Regions from separate parts of the Streptosporangium sp. NPDC020072 genome, predicted to be linked through region 1. Evidence: riboswitches for the same ligand, from Rfam matches in the RefSeq annotation. Region 1 holds a riboswitch; each other region holds the start of a gene.
The links. Region 1 has a riboswitch for cyclic di-AMP ahead of ABZ470_RS34695 (CHAP domain-containing protein). Riboswitches for the same ligand answer to the same signal wherever they lie in the genome.

Region 2: linked by a shared signal. The riboswitch ahead of ABZ470_RS06975 (C40 family peptidase) and the one ahead of ABZ470_RS34695 (CHAP domain-containing protein) in region 1 are both predicted to bind cyclic di-AMP.
Region 3: linked by a shared signal. The riboswitch ahead of ABZ470_RS02330 (C40 family peptidase) and the one ahead of ABZ470_RS34695 (CHAP domain-containing protein) in region 1 are both predicted to bind cyclic di-AMP.
Region 4: linked by a shared signal. The riboswitch ahead of ABZ470_RS00080 (hypothetical protein) and the one ahead of ABZ470_RS34695 (CHAP domain-containing protein) in region 1 are both predicted to bind cyclic di-AMP.

The regions. Positions count from the first base shown of each region.
Region 1 is NZ_JBEYAB010000017.1:117,195-122,665, forward strand. It holds gene ABZ470_RS34685 (hypothetical protein) at 1-274, opposite strand, end outside; gene ABZ470_RS34690 (oxidoreductase) at 419-1,291, shown strand; cyclic di-AMP (ydaO/yuaA leader) riboswitch at 1,676-1,813, shown strand; gene ABZ470_RS34695 (CHAP domain-containing protein) at 1,829-2,527, shown strand; gene ABZ470_RS34700 (ABC transporter substrate-binding protein) at 2,923-4,257, shown strand; gene ABZ470_RS34705 (sugar ABC transporter permease) at 4,344-5,312, shown strand; gene ABZ470_RS34710 (carbohydrate ABC transporter permease) at 5,309-5,471, shown strand, end outside.
Region 2 is NZ_JBEYAB010000003.1:137,117-142,587, forward strand. It holds gene ABZ470_RS06965 (M48 family metallopeptidase) at 1-638, opposite strand, end outside; gene ABZ470_RS06970 (hypothetical protein) at 635-1,417, opposite strand; gene ABZ470_RS06975 (C40 family peptidase) at 1,513-1,896, opposite strand; cyclic di-AMP (ydaO/yuaA leader) riboswitch at 2,165-2,323, opposite strand; gene ABZ470_RS06980 (NlpC/P60 family protein) at 2,781-3,728, opposite strand; gene ABZ470_RS06985 (NYN domain-containing protein) at 3,914-5,236, opposite strand; gene ABZ470_RS06990 (response regulator transcription factor) at 5,423-5,471, opposite strand, start outside.
Region 3 is NZ_JBEYAB010000001.1:477,413-482,883, reverse strand. It holds gene serA (phosphoglycerate dehydrogenase) at 114-1,703, shown strand; gene ABZ470_RS02335 (hypothetical protein) at 1,980-2,171, shown strand; gene ABZ470_RS02330 (C40 family peptidase) at 2,229-2,936, opposite strand; cyclic di-AMP (ydaO/yuaA leader) riboswitch at 2,924-3,138, opposite strand; gene ABZ470_RS02325 (3-isopropylmalate dehydrogenase) at 3,287-4,333, shown strand; gene ABZ470_RS02320 (branched-chain amino acid aminotransferase) at 4,516-5,471, shown strand, end outside.
Region 4 is NZ_JBEYAB010000001.1:14,989-20,459, reverse strand. It holds gene prfH (peptide chain release factor H) at 1-176, opposite strand, end outside; gene ABZ470_RS00090 (RNA ligase RtcB family protein) at 184-1,359, opposite strand; gene ABZ470_RS00085 (winged helix-turn-helix domain-containing protein) at 1,677-2,342, shown strand; gene ABZ470_RS00080 (hypothetical protein) at 2,339-3,316, opposite strand; cyclic di-AMP (ydaO/yuaA leader) riboswitch at 3,319-3,453, opposite strand; gene galT (galactose-1-phosphate uridylyltransferase) at 3,525-4,604, opposite strand; gene ABZ470_RS00070 (DeoR/GlpR family DNA-binding transcription regulator) at 4,601-5,389, opposite strand.

The sequences.
Region 1 (5,471 bases):
AGCTCGTCCCCCTGCGGGGCCTGGGCATCTCGGGCGAGGGCTCGTCGAGTTCGAGCCCGGCCGGTGGGCCGAGTTTGGCGATCTCACGGCGGGTGACGGCCAGCGGGCGCAGCCCGGCCCTGGGCACCACTCGCGCGTGGGTGCCGAGCAGCCCCGCGTGGTGGGCCTCCACGGCGCAGAGCATCTGCAGCGGGGACTCCACCCAGGCAACGGCCGAACCCTGCTCCCGCGCGTGGTCTCGACCGTCCTCCACGCCGGGCGATGACCCGTTCACGACCGCCTCACCGTAACCCGGACGTCTTACGGCGCCGGGAACTACGGGTGAACACACGAATATGCCCTCTTGCGGGTCGTACTCGTGACGATCTACCGTAGTGTACGAAACCGTTTCGTACAGCTGGCCCCGGAGACGCCGATCATGTGGACCGCTGATGACATTCCCGACCTGTCCGGCAGCACGGCACTGGTCACGGGTGCCAGCAGCGGGATAGGGCTGGCGACCGCCCTGCACCTCGCCCGGCGAGGCGCCGAGGTGATCATGACCGCGCGCGACCGGGCCAGGGGGCGGGTGGCGCTGGAGAGGGTCAGGGCGGCGGCCCCGGAGGGACGGGCCGAGATCAGAGGCCTTGACCTGGCCGATCTCGCTTCGGTGCGGGCGTTCACGGACGACCTTGACCGGCCGATCGACCTCCTCGTCAACAACGCGGGCGTCGCCATGATTCCACGGCGGACGACGGCCGACGGCTTCGAGGCCCAGTTCGGCGTCAACCATCTCGGGCACTTCGCCCTGACCGGGTCGCTACTGCCCCGGCTGCTGGCCGGACAGGGGGCCAGGGTCGTCACGGTCTCCAGTGGCGCGCACGCGATGGGGCGGATCGACTTCGACGACCTGGGGCTGGAGAACGGCTACCGCCGCTTCGGCGCCTACTGCAGGTCCAAGCTGGCCAACCTGCTGTTCGCCCTCGAACTACAGCGCCTGGCCGGAGGCAAACTGCTCAGCCTGGCCGTCCATCCCGGGCCGACGGCCACCTCGATCATGCGGCCGGGCGTGTTCACCCGGCCGGTCACCGCCTTCATGCGGCTGGCGCTCAAGGCTCCGGAGAAAGGGGCCCTCCCCTCCCTGTACGCCGCGACCCACCCCGGCGTGGCCGGCGGCACGTACGTCGGCCCCGGCCCCAGGGCGCTGACGCCTTCGCCCAGGGCTCTCGACGAAGACCTGGCGCGGCGGCTGTGGATCGTCTCCGAGGAGCTCACGGGCGTACGGTTCGCCGCGCTCACGTCACGCCCCTGACCGGCCCCGGGGGCAGGGGCGACCCCGCCGGGACGGGTAAAGAGACCCCCTCTTGACCCGGTGGAGGAGGGGTCGGCCAAAAGATCTACGTTCACCTGGCACGCGAAGTCCTTGCCCTTGCCCTTCACCGTGCCCGTCGTGTCGCGATCCCCTCTCCCACCGGGGATCGCGTCACCGAAAGGGAGATCGTCCCGGGTGGACGAGGCCCCAGTCTTCCCCCTCGAACGGGGCCCATTCCCAAGCCAAGGCAATGTGTCGGACTTGTAATCGTCTGTCCGGTTCACGTACGTTCAACGAATTCGCGGCGAACGCCCAGACCTTCGCAGGTCAGCGCATTGCCACGACATTGCCCGACCGTGCTCCACCAGGTGGACATCCGCCTGATGGACACGGCCGCCGAATCCGCGAGTCTCGCGGAACCGGGGACCCAGGTCCTTTGGGGTGAATCAGCGCATACGCGCTGTAGGACACTTTCCAGTCCGAACCCGTCAGCTAACCCGGTAGGCGGCATGGAAGCGACGCAAGGAGCAGTACCCCATGGCCAAGCACCGCCTTACCTCCACCCCCAAGACGCACTACCTGGCCCGTGTCATCCTCGGCACCGCCATCGCCCTCAGCGGCGGAGTCGTCGCCGGTGGACCCGCCCTGGCGGACACCCCCGAGCAGACGTCCGCCACCGTCCGGAACGCGAGCGCGGACACCGCCAAGACCAGCCTCCAGACCACGGCCGAGCGCCTGCCCAAGGTGACCGCCCAGCAGGTTCTGAACATCGCCTCCCAGCAGATCGGCGTCAGCGAGAACGCCCAGGGCGGCGGCACCAAGTTCCACTCCTGGTACATGTCCAGTGAGCGCGCCAAGGAGACCACCGCCCGTGACGGCGGCCGCATCCAGGACTACGCCAACGCCCCCTGGTGCGCGATGTTCGTCTCCTGGGTCGGCGAGCAGGCCGGCATCCGCCCCACCATGGGCTGGGACGCCTACACCGTCACCCACGCCAAGTGGTTCAGGGACAACGGCCACTGGGGCACCACTCCCAAGCCCGGCGCCGTCGTCTACTTCGACTGGAAGGGCGGCAAGGACCTCGACGGGATCGACCACGTCGGCTTCGTGAAGCAGGACAACGGCAACGGCACGATCACCACGATCGAGGGCAACACCGGCAACGGCAAGGTCGAGCAGCGCATCCGTCCGACCTCCCAGGTCGTCGGCTACGGCTACCCGGTCTACAGCGGCTGACCCCATCCCCTCCCTCCGTACGGCCCCCGCCGTACGGGACCCCCATCCGCGGCGGACTCCCCGCCCGCCGCGGCGGTGATCCCCCGAATCCGGAAAGGGCCGTGGCTCCCCAGCCACGGCCCTTTCGGCGTCCCGCCCCTCCGCCGATATGGGAGCGCTCCCAAAAAGAAGCGCATCCATTTTGTGGTCATTTGAGCCCATAAGTCGCAATGGAAACGGAGGGGGGTAACGGTTGCGTCTCGCCGTATTGACGTCGGTCAACTCGTCGGCCACGCTTCGTGGGAGCGCTCCCAATACGTTGAGGAACCGCCTCGTCGCAGAGCCGCGTCTGTCGGGGACCGGCCCGTGACGACACCTCCCACCGATTCGGGCGAACGACCTGAGAGGGGTCCGGAATGTTGAACCACAGGCGGCGCGGCAGGCTCGCCGCGGTCACGACGGTCACGGCCGCGGCGCTGGCCTTGACCTCGTGCGGTTCCGGCGGGACGGACGGGCCCGCGTCCACGGCGGCCGAACCGGTCGTCGTCACCGTGCACACCTTCGGCGGCGGCGAGAACTTCGGCTACGACAAGGCCGCCCAGGCCTGGAACGCCGCCCATCCCGGCATCCAGATCAGATACCAGAACCTGACCGACCGCTTCGAGGACGTCTACCTGCCCCAGTTGCTCCAGCGGTTGCAGGCGGGCAGCGGCGCGGCCGACGTGGTCGCCCTGGACGAGGGCGCGATGGGCCTGATGAAGGCCCGCCCGCAGTTCTTCACCGACCTCGGGCAGTATGGCCTCGGAGGCCGCAAGGCCGACTTCCCCCCTGCCAAGTGGGACAACGGCGTCAACGCCGAGGGCAAGCTGTTCGCTCTCGGCACCGACATCGGCGGCATGACCATGTGTTACCGCACCGACCTGTTCGAGAAGGCGGGCCTGCCCACGGACCGCGAGGAGGTCGGCAGGCTCTGGCCCGACTGGAAGTCCTTCATGGACGTCGGCAGGAGGTTCCAGGCCGCCAATCCCGGAAAGGACGCGCCGCGCTTTCTGGACGGCCCGAACACCCTCTACAACGTGATCCTCGCCCAGGAGGCGCAGAGGAACGGCGACATCACCTACATCGACACGTCCAACAAGCTCGTCATCGACACCAACCCCGCCGTGAAGACCGCCTTCGACACGGTCAGGAGCTTCAGCGAGGCCGGGCTCACCGCCAAGCTGGCCTCCTTCACCCCGCCCTGGAACGCCGCCATCAAGAAGGGCGGCTTCGCCACGATGGGCTGCCCCGCCTGGATGCTCGGCGTGGTCTCCGGCGCCGCGGGCGAGCCCGGCAAGGGGAAGTGGGACGTCGCGACGGTGCCGGGAGGCGCGGGCAACTGGGGCGGCTCCTACCTGGCCGTGCCCAGGCAGAGCAAGCACCCGAAGGAGGCCGCCGAGGTGGTGAACTACCTCACCGGCAAGGGAGGCCAGATCATGGCCTTCCAGGAGGCCGCCGCCTTCCCCAGCTCCCTGCCCACCCAGCGGGACCCGGCGGTCGGCGACCTGAGGAACCCGTTCTTCAACGACGCGCCGACCGGCCGGATCTTCGGCGCGTCGGTCGAGAACCTGCAGCCGGTCTTCCTGGGTGAGAAGCACGCCCAGGTGAAGACCGCGGTCGAGAAGATCCTTGAGGGCATGGACCAGGGCTCGGTCCCCTACGACCAGGCCTGGCAGAGGTTCCTCGACGCCGGGGTCAAGGCGGCCGGCTGATCCGCTTCCCCCACCGGTCCCGCCGCCCCGGGACCGGTGGGGCCCACAGAGAAACCAGCCAGGAAAGCCCCCCGAAAGGCCGATCGATGACCCCGCACGCCGCAGCCCCGGCCCAGGCCGGGCCCGGTGAGCGCCCGCCCGCCGTACGGAGACGGGACGGCGCGCTGTTCGCCAGGTTCGACCTGTTGGTCACCCCCTATCTCTTTGTCTCGCCGTACTTCGTGCTGTTCGTCCTCTTCGGGGTCTTCCCGCTCGGCTACACCCTGTGGGTCTCGCTGCACGACTGGGAGCTCGCCGGGGACAGGGCCTTCGTGGGGGCGGGCAACTACCTGTCCCTGGTCGCCGACGAGGCCTTCTGGAACGCGGTGGTCAACACGCTCGGGATGTTCGTCCTCTCGACGGTCCCGCAGCTCGTGCTGGCGCTGCTGCTGGCCAACGCCCTCAACAAGCGCATCCGGGGCAGGCTCGCCCTCCGCATGGGCGTGCTGCTGCCGCTGGTGACCTCCGTCGTCGCGGTCGCCGTCGTCTTCACCCAGCTCTACGGGCGCGACTACGGCATGGTCAACTGGTTCCTCGGCCTCTTCGGAGTCGACGCGGTCAGCTGGCAGAACGAGAAGTGGTCCGCGTGGATCGCGATCTCCACGATGGTCGACTGGCGCTGGACCGGTTACAACGCGATCATCCTGCTGGCCGCCATGCAGACCATCCCCGGAGACCTGTACGAGGCGGCCTCCCTCGACGGCGCGAGCGCCAGACGGCAGTTCTGGCGGATCACCGTCCCGATGCTGCGCCCGACGATCGTCTTCACCGTGTTCGTCTCGACCATCGGCGGCCTGACGCTGTTCACCGAGCCCGTCATGTTCGACGGCAACCCGACGATGAGCGGCGGGGCGACCGGCCAGTACCAGACGGTGGCGATGTTCGTCGTCAAGGAGGCCTTCCGTGACTTCGACCTCGGGTACGCCTCCGCCGCCGCCTGGCTGCTGTTCGTGCTGATCCTGCTCGGCACGCTCGTCAACCACCTGCTCACCCGCCGCATCGGAGGCGCCGGATGAGCCGCCCAGGGGACGCTGGACCGCTGACGAGGGCCACGCTCGCCCTCGCCGTCGTGATCTCCGCCTTTCCCGTCTACTACATGTTCGTCATGGCCACCCGGACCAACGAGGAGGCGATCGACGTTCCCCCGCCGCTGCTGCCCGGCGGCCACCTGGGGG
Region 2 (5,471 bases), on a different contig from region 1:
AAGTCGTTGAACAGGGGCTCGACGACCACCGGGTAGGCGAAGGAGGCGAGCATGGTCAGCGCGAAGGCCCCGATCGCCGCGGGCAGCCACCACCGCCGGTAGCGGCGGGCCAGCCCGACCACGGCGACCACCATGATCGCCGTCAGCACGGCGCCGACCGCGGTGTTCTTGATCCGGTCGGCCGACCACGACGCCCAGGTCTGGGTGGACAGGCCGTACTCGCGCAGATAGGTCTCCGCCCACATGCCGAACGGCCAGCGCAGCACCGCGACGGCCGCGGAGATCACCAGCACGCCGAGCAGCGCCCGCAGCCACCACGGCCCCCGCAGGCGGCCCAGCAGCCGCGCGCCGAGCGGGGTGGCGACCAGTACCCCGGCCACGACCAGCGTCAGGCCCAGGGACAGGTAGGACGGCAGGCTCACCGCGGCGTCGAACGCCTCCGCCCTGGCGATCTGCGCCGGGGTGAAGTCACGGGCCGGGTCCGGCGCGACGTACGGCGCCGCCTCGGGCAGCGCCCGCCACGGCGTGGTGAACGCCACGACCGCCAGCGTGATCGCCCCCAGGACGGCGAGCGCGATCCCCGCTCCCCTGGCCCCGCCCCGCTCCCGCGCCGGTGTCTCCTCCACGCTCCGCGTCATGAGAGTTCCCTCCGGAGATGGTCGCGCCACGCGGCGGTGAACTCCGCGCGCGACAGGCCCAGCGTGCTGCCGACATCGCTACCGTAAAGCCTCACCAGCGCCTTCTCACCGAAGCGCTCCGCGACGTACCGGCACGCGAGCCAGGCCTCCTCGTAGGCCTGCGCGAGTCTGGGGGCGCCGGGGGCGAAGCCGTCCCCGGCGGGAAGCTCCGTGGGCAGGACGCCCGCGCGCACCTCGGCCGCGAGCTCGGCCGCAACCGTCCTGACGGCGATCCCCGCGTCCCGGTAGCCCACGTAGTCGGCGAACCCCTCCGACAGCCACATCGGGACCCGCCCGCCCCTGGTGGCGCCGGTCGCCAGATGGGTCAGCTCGTGGGTGATCACCACGTCCCTGCCGGTCTCGCTGAGCCTGGCGTATCCCGTCGGCACCACGACCACCCGGTCCGCGGTCGCCAGCGCGGCCAGCCCGCCGGTCCGCGCCGTCCCCGCGAGCTCCGCGGCCTCGTCGTCGGTCGCGGGCACCACGATCACCGCCCTGACCGGCCCCCAGATCCGCGCGATCGTACGGCAGGCACGGTCGGCCCTGGCCGCGAGATCACGCAGTTCGGCGGGCGGGACACGGTGGCCGACGACAAGGGAGCGCTCGCCCCGGACCACCTCGGCGGCGCCTGGCCACAGGTCGCGGGCCGTCTGCGGCGTGGGCCTCGCCCCGCCGAGCCCGGCGCCCGCCAGCGCGAGCATCCCGGCGAGCACGGCGCGGCGCCCCTTCGGGACGGACATGGCAGCCGATGCTAGCCGACTCCCCGGCCGGAACGTTCCCGGCAGGCGGCGGCCCCGCCCATCCACGGGAGGATGGGCGGGGCCGTCCGCCGCTGTCAGGTGCCGGGACGGACCGCTCCTGCGAAGGCGGACCTGTAGTACCCCTTCAACGTCACGATCCTGACCGACTTGCCGCTGCTCGGCGAGTGGATCATCTTGCCGTGGCCGACATACATGCCGACGTGGCCCTTGCCGTAGAAGAACAGCAGGTCACCGAGGTGCAACTTGCTCCACGAGACCTTCTTCCTGACCGCGCGGTACTGGCTGCCCGTCACCCGGGGGAGGGAGACGCCCGCCTTGCGCCACGCGTACTGGACCAGGCCCGAGCAGTCGAACGCTCCGGGACCGGAGGCACCCCACCGGTACGGATCGCCGATCTGTTTCCTGGCCGTCGCCACGGCCGTCCTGGCCCTGGACCGCTGCCGTGCGGCCCGGTTCATCGCGGCCTTCGCCGTGCGCTTGACACGGGCCTTCGCCGTGTTCGCGGCAGTACCCTTCGACGTGCCCTTCGATGCGCTCTTCGACGTGTCCTTCGCCGTACTCCTGGCCTGAACCGCGACCGCGGTATCCGTCGTCGCCTGTGCTGTTGCCGGCCCCAGTGCCACCGCTCCGGTTGAGGCGGTCAGCGTGAGGACGAATCCGCCCAGGTAAAGGCGGAAAAAGCGCGACAAACGGGGGTTTTGCAGGGTGGTAGACAGGATTTCTCCTTGGGACTTCCACTGATGCCTACCGGGTTAGCTGACGGGTTCGGGCTGGGAAGACGCCCTACGACGGCAAACGCGTCGATTCACCCCTGGCCACATGTCAAGGGCCGATGGTTCCCCGGCTCCGTGCCTCCTGGCTGCACGAACTCGGCGGGCCGCCGTGATGGGAACCGATCCCTTCGGGGAACGGCGGCCGACTGGATATCTATACGGACACCGGCCCGCAGGACCGGCATTCGACGCGGTGGCATGGCTTGCTCACTGCGACCGCCAGAAGGTACCTCGATCACCAAGCCCCGGCAAAGACCCCATCAAATACGAAGATCCACAAAAAGGTTTTCATGTTTACGAAAGGCCTGATAGTGCGGCATCACGATCTTATAAATATGACCCTTGTCACATTCGAAATGATCTTCCAGAGAAGCACAACAAGTGTCACATAAATCACATTTATCAGTGACTTCCCAAAGCGCCCCTTCACCTACAAGGGCGTCGAACAGGACCACTCCGGCGATCCTGGGCATGCCAAACGGGCCGCCCGTTGAACGGACGGCCCGCGGTCGCGAAGGTGTTCAGACGGCCCCCAGAGGCCCCGTGGACGTGGACGGGACCAGGGGGGGTCAGGGGCGGACGGCCCCGAGCAGACGGCCGCCGTAGGAGGAGAGGGGGACGACCTTGACGACGTCCCCGGTCTGGGGAGCGTGGATGATCTTGCCGTTGCCCGCGTAGAGGCCGACGTGCCCCAGGCCCTGGCTGAAGAGGATGTCCCCCGGCTGGAGGTCGCTCAGCGAGACCTTGCGCTTGGCGCCCCAGCTCCACTGCTCCCAGGTGGTGCGGGGCAGGCTCACGCCTCCGCTGCGCCAGGAGGCCTGCACGAACCCCGAGCAGTCCCAGCTGTCCGGGCCGGTGCCGCCGTACCGGTAGGGCTTGCCGAGCTGGGCGAAGGCGAAGGTCAGCGCGGCCCTGGCGTTGCCCGAGGCGGAGCCGTTGTACTGCATGCCGGTGCTGTTGGGGTCGCCCGGCCTGAAGGTGCCGAGGTCGCGCAGCACCTTCGTCTGGATTTTGATCATCTTCTCGACCTTCTCCTTCTCCTCGGCCAGCTCGTCGCGCGTCTGGTCCGCGTCGGCCAAGGCCTGCTTGGCCTTGTCGCGGTTGTCACGCAGCGTCTTGTTGGCCTCGTCGAAGGCGTGCAGGCTCTCGGCACGGGAGGCGGAGATCTGGTCGGCCGTGGCCAGGCCGCTCAGCACCAGGTTGGGGTTGACCTCACCGACGAGGTTCGGCCAGCCGATGGCGCCGCCCTGGTAGGTGGTGACGGCCATGGTGACGAGGTCGTCGCGGAGCCCGGCGACCTTCGCGGACTGCTTCGACAGGTCGGCGTTCAGGTCCGCGTACTTCTTGCGGGCCCTCTTCCACTTCTCGCCCGCCTGGTTGTACTTCTCGACGAGCTGGTCGGCCTGCTCGTTGAGCTTGGCCAGCTTCTGCTTGGTCTGCGCGACCGTCGGCTTCGGCTTGGCCGCCGCACTCCCGATCGGAGTCACGAGCAGGGCCAAGGCCAGTCCCGCAGCCATCGGCACACGCACGAACCCAACCGGCACACCCGCCACGGCCACGACGCCGCCTCCCCACGCAAAGACCACGTAAAGACCTGGGGCGAAATAGTACAGAACCGGTAAGGGTCAGCTCACCTTTTTGGCGGTTTTGTTCTTTACCTGTAGATGTCAGCCAGGAGGCGGCCCGGCCCGGGAAGGACGGATCAGGCGCGTCCGAGCCTGCGCAGGAGCAGCACCGCGGGAACGGGCCTGGCGCCCATCCGGCGGACCGACTCGGCCACCTCGCGGTCGGAGGAGACGACCGCGACGGCCCGTCCGACGGGCTCGGCCCGCACGAGCTGGCGGATCAGGTCGTCGGCGATCTGCCCGGGGGAGCTGAACATCACCCGGACGCCGCGCGGCGCGGAGACCGGCACCGGGCCGTTCAGCTCGGCGCCGTCGAAGACACAGGTCAGCTCGGTGCGGGTCTGGGCGTACAGCGCGCCGAGTCCGGTCAGCAGCCGGTTGCGCTGGTCGGCCAGGGTCAGCGCGCCGTACCCGGTCTTGGTCACGTTGTAGCCGTCCACGATCAGATGGATCTGCGGCAGCGCGAGCAACTGGTCGAGCAGGGCGGGGTCGTCGTCGGCCAGGGCCCGCGCGGGCACCGCCTGGACCCCGTGCCTGCCCGGCGCGACAGAGGAGACGGAGTCGGCGGGCCGGTGGATGCTCGACGGCAGCGCCAGCTCCCTGCGCAGCCCGGCTGCGGCGTCCTGCAGGGCGTCGAGCAGCATGCGGACCTTGGTGTCCTCCACGCTGCGGCCCTCACGGGCGGCCCTTCGCGTGGCCTCAAGCTGGCGTTCGGCGTCGGCCACCCGTTCCCTCAGGCGCCGCAGCTCGCTCTCCCCCGCGCTCCCCGCGGCGGTCGCGGCGGCCTTGGCCTCCTGCGCGGCCTCCTCCATCTCGGCGGCCCGCGCCTCGGCGGCCCTGGTGCGCTCCCTGGCGTCGTGCAGCCTGCGGCGCAGGTCGGAGATCTCGGACCTGGACCCCTTGAGCTGCTCGCGCAGCCGGTCGGCCTCCTCCTTGGCCGAGGCCTTCTGCGCGGCCAGCTGCTCGCGCAGCCGGGTGAGCGTCTGCTCCTGCGCCGACCCCTCGGCGACGGCGGCGGAGCGCTCAAGGTCGGCGCGGGCGGTCTCGACCATCTCCACCCAGCCGGGTGGCCTGGTCAGATAGGCCGCGGCCGCCACCAGCACCGGCTCGGCCGCGGGCGGCACGACACCCTCGGCGAGGCTCTCGACCAGCTCGGGCCAGCTCGCGGCCAGTGTCTCCGCGACCAGCTCGCGGAACTTCTTGTCGGTCTCCAGCTGGGCGGCGATCGGCGCGCCGCCCAGCCTGGCCCGTTTCCTCGGGTCGAACTTGGCGATCCCCCGTAGCGGCGCGGGCATCACGGCCTGCGGCATCGACCCCAGAACCTGGGACGCCAGCTCCACGACGTGTAAGCGGACCTGCTCGGGCAGTGGACGAGACAGGCCCTCTCCGGCTGAACTCATCACGGCCCCTACTCGGATCGGTCTTCACGTCAAGGGTACGGCTACCTCACCCGGGCACCGACCTGGCCGACGTCCGCCGCCCCCCTTCCCAGGCGAACGTGACATCGGCGGCGGGTGTCCGGCCAGGTGCCCCGGCCATGCTCGGCACGGTCGTGTCCATACCTGGCCAATTCAGATCAGAACAGGTCAGATCAAATGACCCGCGTCGTGAACGGTCAGCGCGATCTGGACCCGG
Region 3 (5,471 bases), on a different contig from region 1:
GTACGAAGTGGGTAACCGTCTCGGATCGCGGGACACTCGTGAACGCGTTCACAAGCCTCGATAGACTACGTGAGGTCCGTCCGCAGCCTCCACGTCTCCAAAGGATCCAGCCCGTGAACAAGCCCGTCGTACTGGTCGCAGAGGAACTCTCCGAGGCAGGTCTCGCCGTCCTGGGAGCCGACTTCGAGGTCCGCCACACCGACGGCGCCGACCGCGCCAAGTTCCTGCCCGCCCTCGCCGACGTGGACGCGCTCATCGTGCGCAGCGCCACCCAGGTGGACGCGGAGGCGATCGCCGCCGCGCCCAAGCTCCGTGTCGTCGCCCGCGCGGGCGTCGGACTCGACAACGTCGACGTTGAGGCCGCGACCAAGGCAGGCGTCATGGTCGTCAACGCCCCCACCTCCAACATCACCAGCGCCGCCGAGCACACCGTCGCGCTGATCCTCGCCTCGGCCCGCAACGTCGCCCAGGCCCACGCCGCGCTCAAGGGCGGCGAGTGGAAGCGTTCGAAGTACACCGGCGTCGAGCTGGACGAGAAGGTCGTCGGCATCCTCGGTCTCGGCAAGATCGGCCAGCTGGTCGCCCAGCGCCTGCAGCCGTTCGGCGTCGAGCTGATCGCCTACGACCCCTACCTGCAGCCCGCCCGCGCCGCGCAGATGGGCGTCAGGCTGGCCTCCCTCGAAGAGGTCCTGCGCGAGTCCGACTTCATCACCGTGCACCTGCCCAAGTCCAAGGAGACCGTCGGGCTCATCGGTGACCGCGAGCTGCACCAGGTCAAGCCGTCGGTTCGCCTGATCAACGTCGCGCGCGGCGGCATCATCGACGAGGGCGCCCTCTACTCCGCGATCAAGGAAGGCCGCGTCGCGGGCGCGGGCATCGACGTGTTCCCCAAGGAGCCCGTCACCGACAGCCCGCTGTTCGAGCTGGACCAGGTCGTCGTCACCCCGCACCTGGGCGCCTCGACCCACGAGGCCCAGGAGAAGGCCGGCACCCAGGTCGCGCGCAGCGTGAAGCTGGCCCTGGCCGGCGAGTTCGTGCCGGACGCCGTCAACGTCCAGGGCGGCGCCGTCGCCGAGGACGTCAAGCCGGGTCTGCCCCTGGCGGAGAAGCTCGGCCGCGTCTTCACCGCCCTCGCCGGTGAGGTCGCCACCAGGCTCGACGTCGAGGTGCGCGGTGAGATCGCCTCCCAGGACGTCCGCGTGCTGGAACTGGCCGCCCTCAAGGGCGTCTTCACCGACGTGATCGAGGACTCCGTCACCTACGTCAACGCCCCGCTCCTGGCCAAGGACCGCGGCGTCACCGTCGAGCTGGTGACCAGCGCGGAGAGCCCCGACTGGCGCAACGTGGTGACCGTCCGCGGTGTCCTGGCCGACGGCCGCGCCGTCTCGGTCTCCGGCACGCTCTCCGGCCCGCGGCAGGTCACGAAGATCGTCGAGGTCAACGGCTACCAGATGGAGATCGAGCCGACCGACCACCTGTCGTTCTTCACCTACGACGACCGCCCCGGCGTCGTCGGCGTCGTCGGCCGCATCCTCGGCGACCACGGCATCAACATCGCCTCCATGCAGGTCGCCAGGGACGCCAAGGGCGGCAAGGCCCTCATCGCGCTGACCGTCGACTCCGCCATCCCGGCCGAGGTGATCGACCAGATCGGCGGCGAGATCGGCGCCGACAGCGGCCGCTCGGTCGACCTGGCCGACTGATCCCGGAGCACGGTTCCCACGGCCGCCGTCCCCGTTCGCGGGGCGGCGGCCGTCTGCTTTTCCGGCCGAGCCTCGTCTCAATATGTGAGAAGCCTGCACGAGGGGTGAGACAGATTGCGGAGGGCCGGTTATTATGGCTGGTAATGCGCCAGGTTCTCGTACTTATTACCTGCCGCGGCGAGGCCTGACACAGGGGCGGGCCGGCAACTCGCCGCGGTGTGATGGCGTTCGTCGGCCCCGGTTTCCCGTCGATCCGTGATCCGGATCCGCGATCCGATGAGGACCCGTGACCAGGGTCCAGGCTCCCCTTCCTCCTTCAGCCAGCTCCGTGCGAACGAGACGAGAAGCGTCATGTACGACATGTATCCCTGGAACCGTCCCGAGGACAACGAGAACGAGGCCGCCCAGGCCCTGCAGACCGCGCTGGACCGCCGCGACAACGGCGGAGTGCCCCCGCACTCCTCCTGAGCCGGGTCCCTCCGAGGCCACGGGCGGTGCGGCGCCCGGGACCGGGAGAGGCGTGGGTCAGCGGGCGAGGGCCGTACCGGCCTGGGTCGACTGCCTGATCGCCGTGTCCAGCTCGGCCCGCTCGTCGGCGAGTTCGACCCCCTTGGGGTCCGGCCGTACGGCTCCCGCGAAGCTGGCGCGGCGCCAGGCCTGCAGCTTCTCCACCTTGACCACGTCGCCGCTGCGCGGGGCGTGGACCATGTAACCGGGCTTGGTGATCATGCCGACGTGACCGAGGTTGTGGAAGAAGACCAGGTCACCGGGTTTGAGGTTCTTCCAGGAGATCTTCCTGGCGAACGCGGAGTACTGCTGGGTCGTCGTGCGGGGCAGCCGGATGCCCGCGGCGCCGTACGCGCGGAGCATCAGGCCCGAGCAGTCGAAGCCGCCCCTGCCCGTGCCGCCCCAGACGTACGGTGTGCCGCGCTTGGACATCGCCCAGTTCAGCGCCTTCTTCCAGGCCGGGACCTTCCGCGCGGTCCCGGAGAAGCCGGCCGGGGCGGGTTCGACGGCGGGAGTGGTGAGCGGGGTCCGGGAGCTCTCCGCGGTGGGGGCCGGGTGCGCGAGGGCGAATCCGGCGGCGGCGAGCGCGAGGAGAGGAGTGGGGGAGGAGGTGGTGAGGGAGGAGTCCGCCAGTGCGACGGCGGGCGTCGCGAGGATGGTCGAGCCGGTGACGATCAGGGTCAGGACACGGGGGTAGGTCTTGCCGTTCAGGACCGTTCCTTCCATAGGGCCGGCCGGGTGAGCTGTCGGGCTCGGGCGTGGAGGTCGCCCTACGGCGCGTGGTGGCGCCGACTCGCCCCGAGGGGCCTCGTGGAAAACGCCGGAAACGTGCTCCGCCAGACGGAGTGCGGCTCGGACGCCCCGTGGACCCCGGAAGTGGTTCCCCGGCTCCGCGCGGACCGAAAGAGGGGGATGGCCTGCGCGAATTAGGCGACGATACGAATGGCCAGGACCTTAACGAAACGGTCAAAAGATCGCAAATAGGACAAACTTTTCAGGGCCTTCCGGGGCGGGAAGTGTCCGAGGGGTGAGATCGGTGGTTCGATTGTCGAGACAGAGCAGATAGGGTGCCCGTTATGGATTCGCGCAATGTTCGTCTGGCCGTCATCCCTGGAGACGGGATCGGGACCGAGGTCGTCACCGAGGGCCTGAAGGTCCTCGAAGCCGTCGGAACGAAGGTGGAGACCACCACCTACGACCTGGGTGCCGGCCGGTACCACAGAACCGGTGAGGTCCTTCCCGAGGCGGTCCTCGACGAACTGCGCGGCTACGACGCGATCCTGCTCGGCGCGGTCGGCGACCCCAGTGTGCCGCCGGGCATCCTGGAGCGCGAGTTGCTGCTCAAGCTCCGCTTCGAGCTCGACCACTACGTCAACCTGCGTCCGGTCAAGCTCTTCCCCGGCGTCGCGACCCCGCTGGGCGGCTCCCGCCCCGAGGACATCGACATGGTCGTCATCCGTGAGGGCACCGAGGGCCTCTACGCGGGCGCCGGTGGTGTGCTGCGCCGCGGCACGCCGTACGAGATCGCCACGCAGGAGTCGCTGAACACCGCCTACGGTGTCGAGCGCGTCGTCCGCTACGCCTTCGAGAAGGCGCTCAGCAGGCCGCGCAAGAAGCTGTCGCTGATCCACAAGACCAACGTCCTCACCTTCGCCGGTGACCTGTGGTCCCGTACCGTCGACCGGGTCAGCCTTGAGTACCCCGACGTCGCCACCGACTACTACCACGTCGACGCGGCCTCGATGTTCTTCGTCACCCAGCCGGAGCGGTTCGACGTGATCGTCACCGACAACCTCTTCGGCGACATCATCACCGACCTCGGCGCCGCCGTCGCCGGTGGCATCGGCCTCGCGGCCAGCGGGAACGTCAACCCCGACCGCACCGCGCCCAGCATGTTCGAGCCGGTCCACGGCAGCGCCCCGGACATCGCGGGCCAGGGCAAGGCCGACCCGACCGCCACGATCCTGTCGGTCGCCATGCTCCTGGACCACCTCGGCCTGACCGAGGAGGCGGCCAAGGTCGAGCAGGCCGTGGCCGAGGACCTGGTCGAGCGCCAGACCGGGTGGGCGAGCCGTACCACCCACGAGATCGGCGACGACATCACCGCCCGAGTAGCCGGCTGACAAGCCGCCCGCACGACCCCAGACGCGCCCGGTGGCTCAGCAGAGCCGCCGGGCGCGTCTTTTTTGTTCGTCTCACCGAGCAGGCTGCCGGATTTTGGCATATATGCAGTAGTTTTCCGGTGCCTGCTCCGTCCCAGAATGGACCGTAGGTGCACTCCGCCACGAAGAGAAGGACCGCCGCCATGACCACCGCTCAGAAGCTGACCTTCGACGTGCAGCTCTCCGACCACGCTCGCTCCACGGCCGAGCGCGAGCAGGTACTGGCGAATCCCGGATTCGGTCAGACCTTCACCGACCACATGATCTCCATCGACTACACCGAGGGGGAGGGCTGGCACGACGCGCGGCTCACGCCGTACGGCCCGCTCAGCCTCGACCCGGCGACGTCGGTCTTCCACTACGCCCAGGAACTCTTCGAGGGGCTGAAGGCCTACCGGCAGGAGAACGGCTCGATCGCCTGCTTCAGGCCGTACGCCAACGCCGCCCGCTTCAACCAGTCGGCGCTGCGCATGGCCATGCCCGAACTGCCGCAGGAGGCCTTCGTCGAGTCGATCGAACTGCTCGTGCAGACCGACCGCGAATGGGTGCCGACCACCCAGGGCCACAGCCTCTACCTGCGCCCCTTCATGATCGCCACCCAGCCCGCGCTCGGCGTCAACTACCCCTCTCGGACCTACCGCTACATGGTGATCGCCTCTCCCGCGGCGGCCTACTTCGGCGCGGCCAAGGCCGTCTCGGTCTGGCTGTCCACCGAGTACACCCGCGCGGCCCCCGGCGGCACCGGCTTCGCCAAGTGCGGCGGCAACTACGCCGCGGCCTTCGTCGCGCAGCGCCAGGCCGTCGAGCAGGGCTGTGACCAGGTCGTCTGGCTCGACGCCAACGAGCACCGCTACGTCGAGGAGATGGGCGGGATGAACCTGTTCTTCGTCTACGGCGACCGGCTGCTCACCCCCGCCCTGACCGGCACCCTCCTGCCCGGCATCACCCGTGACTCGATCCTCTCCCTGGCCGCCGAACTCGGCCTGACCGCCGAGGAGGGCCGCCTGTCGATCGAGGAGTGGCAGGCGGGCTGCGAGTCCGGCGACCTCACCGAGGTCTTCGCCTGCGGCACCGCCGCCGTGGTGAGCCCGGTCGGCTC
Region 4 (5,471 bases), on a different contig from region 1:
ATCTGGATCAGGACCGATCGGTAGGTGTCGGGCCGGTCGCCGGGAACGACCTGGACCCGGCGGGTCTCCAGGTTCTGCCGGGCGGCGTCGACTTCCAGGCGGCGCAGCAGGCGGGCCAGGGCCCAGGCGCATTCCTGCGGGCCACGTCCGGCCGACAGGAGCAGGTGGACGCTCACCTCGGCCTCACCGCCGGCCTCGCCTGCGGCGCTGGTCCCGCTGGGGCGCGGACCCGAGGTCGGGTGTCTTGTAGGTGACCAGGGGGACCGTGGTGGCCACGGGCGTGGCCAGGCCGTGGCCGACGAGGTCGGCGATCACCTGCTCGATGCGCTTGTAAGCCGTCGGCGCCTCCTCGAAGAGGAGCTGACGGTCTCCGCACACCACCAGCGAGCCCACCGGCGTGCGGCGCAGCTCCTCGACCGTGTGCTTGGCCCGGCCCCGGCGCAGGGCGTCCGCACGCGACATCTTGCGTCCCGCGCCGTGCGCGACGGAATGGTTGGCGTCCGGCCCGGCGTGGGCGGCCACGAGATAGGAGGGGGTGCCTCGCGTCCCGGCGATGAGCACGTCACGGCCGTCACCCGGTGCCGCCCCCTTGCGGTGCAGGTAGACCCCGTCGCGGACCTCGACCAGGTTGTGGCACTGGTCGAGGAACGGCTCGGCGGGCTCGGCCCCCAGAGCGTGGGCGACCCGGGCCGCCAGCAACCGCCGGTTGAGCGATCCCCAGCGTACGGCGTCGTCGTGCATCGCCAGGTAGGCGCCGGGATCAGGGGCGGGGCCCGCGCCGTGGACCGCGGTGTGCTCCCGCAGGATCCGTTCGCCCAGCCCCCGGGAACCGCTGTGGACGACGAGGACGAGGTCGCCCGCGGCGAGCCCGAGACGGCTCGCGTGGCCCGGGTCGAAGACGGTCCCGATCCGGGCCAGCTCGACGAAATGGTTGCCCCGGCCGACCGTCCCGAGGCCCTCGACGTGACCGGCGGGGATGTCGCCCTCCACGACGGCCCAGGCCGGATCGTCGGCGTCCTGCTCGGGGTCCAGTGCGCGATCGAGGTCGGGGAAGCGGGCGGCGAGCTTCTCGGGCACGGCGCGCTTGAGCTTCATGGGGAACACGGCGATGCCGCAGCCGATGTCGGAGCCCACCAGGAACGGGTACAGCACGGTCGACGCCATGGCGGCGCCGATGGGGGCGCCCTTGCCGGGGTGCAGGTCCGGCATGGCGGCGACGTGCGTCATGCCGTCGAGGGCGGCCACCTGGTGGCACTGCGTGAGGGCGTCGGACTCGATCCAGCTCTCAGGGGAGGCGAACACGGCGACGGTGGCCGGGCCTGCGGCCGTGGACGGCAGAGGGGGGCGTTGTTGCGACAAAAGGCTCTCTTCCCTTAAAAGGGGCAGGCTGACAGCGCCGCGGGGCGCGTTGACGCCGTGGCGTCTCGGAGTGGCGGGGCGCTGTCCGTCAGAGCGTCATGGACACGGCGCCATGAACACCACGTTCCCTGAGCCCGCCACGCGAGGGCAAACGGTTTTGCGCCCACCGCCGTCTCGCGACCCGGCCGGCGTACGGGAAGCACGAGGCCGGCTCCTTCATCGAAGCCCGGATGAGCAGCGCGATCGGTAGTGGCGGAGAGTCTTTTTCTGACTGTGTGAATGCTGGTCGGTGAAATCACACCTGGCAGGGAGGTGGCATGGAGGCGTTGGCCTCCAAGGGGCCGGGCGGGGAGAGGTGCCGGCTGGACGAGCGGCGCCTGCAGCGGCTGCGGGCCGGGTTGGAGCGTGGTCCGGCCGCGCACGGATATGTGGAGGACCAGCGCTGGACGCCGGTCCGAATCGCCGACCTGATCGCGGTGTTGTTTCACGTCCGCCACACCTTGCGTGGGGTGTCGTGTCTTCTGCACCGCCTGGGCTGGAGTCCGCAGATCCCTGCGCAGCGGGCTGTTGAGCGTGGCGAGGGGGTGATCACCTCGTGGGTCGTCGAGGAGTGGCCGGCGATAGAGGGCGGCGCTCGACCTGGGCGCCCGGCTGTGCTGGGAAGACGAGTGCGGGCAGAACCTGAGGCCGCCCCGGGGCCTCCTGGACGTGGATCTTTACCTCGCCGTCGACCGGCGGCCTCTCGACGACCAGTGTGCCGGTGTCGGCCTCGGGCACGCCCCGGGAGCTTCGTGACCACTTCAACCGTTGGCGGATGCGTTGCCGCGCCCAGAGCGCCGAGACCGTGGGCACGATCGCGGCCGGAGGCCCAGGAACCAGCCACGTTTGTGAGCGCGGTCCAGCCGGTGGCTCGGATCCACTCGACCAGGTCCAGGGTGGCCGGCTCGATCGAGCGCGCCGCCGCGGGGTCCGATCTTCTCTAGTACATCGAGATGTGCACGTGGTCGTAGTGGTTGGCGGTCACACCGCCCCGGTTGGACATGGCACGCCAGCCGGAACCGGTGTTGATGCGCTGACGCCAGATGACGTACTTGACGCCGAGCCTGTCCCTGTTCTTCAGGGCCCAGGCGGCGAGCTCGTCGCCGAGCTTGACGTTGGCCGCGGTGGGCATGGACCCGCCGGTGCTCATCATGAAGTCGCAGGCCCGGCCGAGGGGGTGCTCGCCCCCGTCGTTCGCCGATCGGTAGCAGCCCACCTCGTGGGGCAGCTGGAAGGCCTGTCCGACGGCCTCGCGCATGATCCGCGTGCGGTCGGTGATGTTGTCGGACCCGGTGGGCAGCTGGGGCGCCCAGCTGCCGTCGGAGCGGCGCCCCGAGCCTGTGGGAACGAGCTGTTCGAGCTTGTCCTCGATCACGCGGATGACCTTCTCCGCGTCCTCACGCTGAACCTGCACCGTCTTGGCCTCCTGCTCGATCTGCCTGGAGAGCTGGGCCGTCCTGTCCGCGGCCTGTTTCATGAGGTCCCGGCTCCGGGCGAAGCCCTGCAGCTGGGCGATCTGCTGGGCGGTCAGCTGTTCCATGACGGCCGCGCCGCCCACCTCGGGGGCCGACAGGATCGAGGGAAGGTCGAGGGGGCCGTTCTGGTAACGGATCTGGACGATGGAGGCGACCTCCCTGCCCGCCTCGGCGTAGGCCGCTTCCGCCTGGCGCAGGTCGGCCTGCGCGACCTTCTCCGCCTCCTGCGCCTTCTTCAGCGACTCCCGTTTGGCGGCGTACGCCTCGATGAGCCGGTCGACTTTCTTGTTGAGCTGGGTCAGTTCGGCGCGGAGCCGGGATTCGTCGGGCTTCGGCGCGGCGCCCGCCGTTCCCGTGCCGCCGAGGGCGAAGGCGAAGGTGAGGGCCGAGGCCAGGCAGGCGGCGGCCGTACGTCGATGGAAAGCGGGGGACAGAGCCGTCACAGCTCTCCTCTCCTCACGCCGACCGGGTTAGCTGACGGGTTCGGGCTGGAGGAAGCCCTTCCACCGAAGTGGTTCACCCCAGATGCATGGGTCCCCGGTTCTCAGGTGAGGCACCTGAGATTAGGCATATCGTGCTGTTTGTCCGATGCGTGAGGATAGTAATGGTAAAAAGGTGACCGCGCGACCCCGAGTCGAGACCGATCGGTGATCATTCCGTGACAACGGCGCGCAGGCGCCGAGCTGTCTCCTCAGGCGGAACGTCGTTCACGAAGGCCCCCATGGCCGACTCGGACCCGGCGAGATACTTGAGCTTGTCCGGCGCCCGGCGGATGCTGAACAGCTCAAGATGCGTGTACGCCAGGTCCCTGTCCACCCGCACCGGTGCCTGGTGCCAGGCCGAGACGTACGGCATGGGCACCCCGAACAGCCCGTCCAGGCGGCGCAGCACCTCGGTGTAGAGCGGTCCGAACGCCGCGCGCTCGGCGGGGTCGAGTCCGTCGAGGCCGGGAACCCCGCGGTGCGGGTAGAGATGGACCTCGACCGGCCAGCGGGCCGCGGCGGGCACGAACGCCGTCCAGTGCTCGTTGGCCGCGACCACACGCTCGGCGGCCTCCCGTTCGGCCGCGAGCACGTCGGCGAAGAGGTCGCCACCGGTGCGCTCCCTGTGCCGCCGCGCCGCGCCGAGCAGGGTCCGGGTACGCGGGGTCACGTAGGGATAGGCGTAGATCTGGCCGTGCGGATGGGGCAGGGTGATGCCGATCTCCGGGCCGCGGTTCTCGAAGCAGAACACCTGCTCGACCCCGGGCATCGCGGAGAGCGCGACGGTGCGGTCGATCCACGCCTCCATCACCAGCTCGACCCGCTCGGGAGAAAGCATGGAGAAGGAGGAGTCGTGCTCGGAGGTGAAGCAGACGACCTCGCACCTGCCGACGCCGGGCCGTACCTCACTCAGGCCGCCGACCTGCGGGTAGGCGCCCAGGTTGGTGGAGAAGGACGGGAAGCGGTTCTCGAAGACGGCCACGTCGTAGGTGGGGGAGGGGATCTCGGTCGGACGGCCGGGCGCCGACGGGCACAGCGGGCACTCGTCGGCGGGCGGCAGGAACGTACGGCCCTGCCGGTGCCCGGCGACCGCGACCCACTCCTCGGTGAGCGGGTCGTAACGCAGCTCGGAGGCGGCGGGCCTGGGCGGCAGGTCGCGCGTGTCGACCGCGCCGCGCGCCGCGTCGTCCCGCAGGTCGAAGTAGAACAGCTCGCGGCCGTCGGCCAGGTGGGTCGCGGTGCGCCTCATCGGTCGCGGGTCCCGTCACCGGCGACGACCAGCTCACCGACCCTGGCGGCGAGTTCCTCGCGGGCCTCCCGCCCGAGCCCGGAGTCCGTGATCAGGACGTGGGCCTCGGACAGCTCGGCGATCGTGCTGATCCCGACCGTCCCCCACTTGGTGTGGTCGGCGGGCACGACCAGGCGGTGCGCCGAGGCCACGAGCGCCCGGTCCGTCTCCGCTTCGAGCAGGTTGGGGGTGGTGAACCCGGCGCGGGCGCTCATCCCGTGCACGCCGAGGAACAGGGTGTCCACGTGCAGCCCTCTGACGGCCGCGACGGCCACCGGGCCGACCAGCGCGTCCGAGGGGGTGCGCACCCCGCCGGTCAGCACCACGGTGCGGTCGGCGCGCGGCGCGCGGTGGAAGACCTCGGCGATCCGGATCGAGTTGGTGATCACCGTCAGCTCTGGCACGTCGGTCACGAAGTGGGCGAGCGTCCAGGTGGTGGTGCCCGCGGAGAGCGCTATCGCCGTGCCCGGCCTGACGAGCCCGGCGGCGTGCCTGGCGATCGCCTCCTTCTCCGACTGCTGACGCGCGGACTTGGCGGTGAACCCGGGCTCCTCGGTCGAGCCGGGTCCCGTGGCCGTCGCCCCACCGTGGACCTTCTCCACGAGACCGCGCTCCGCCAGCGCCTCAAGATCCCTGCGGATCGTCATGTCGGAGACACCGAACTCGCGGACCAGGTCGGCGACCCTGACCCCGCCAGTGCCGCGCACCCGTTCGAGAATCACCTGCTGCCGCTGCTGGGCGAGCATCGATCCCCTCCTTAATCCACCAGACTCCAGCAAATTACCACAGACTCACAGGAGTGAATGTTGGATTATGGGGGTTAAGTGC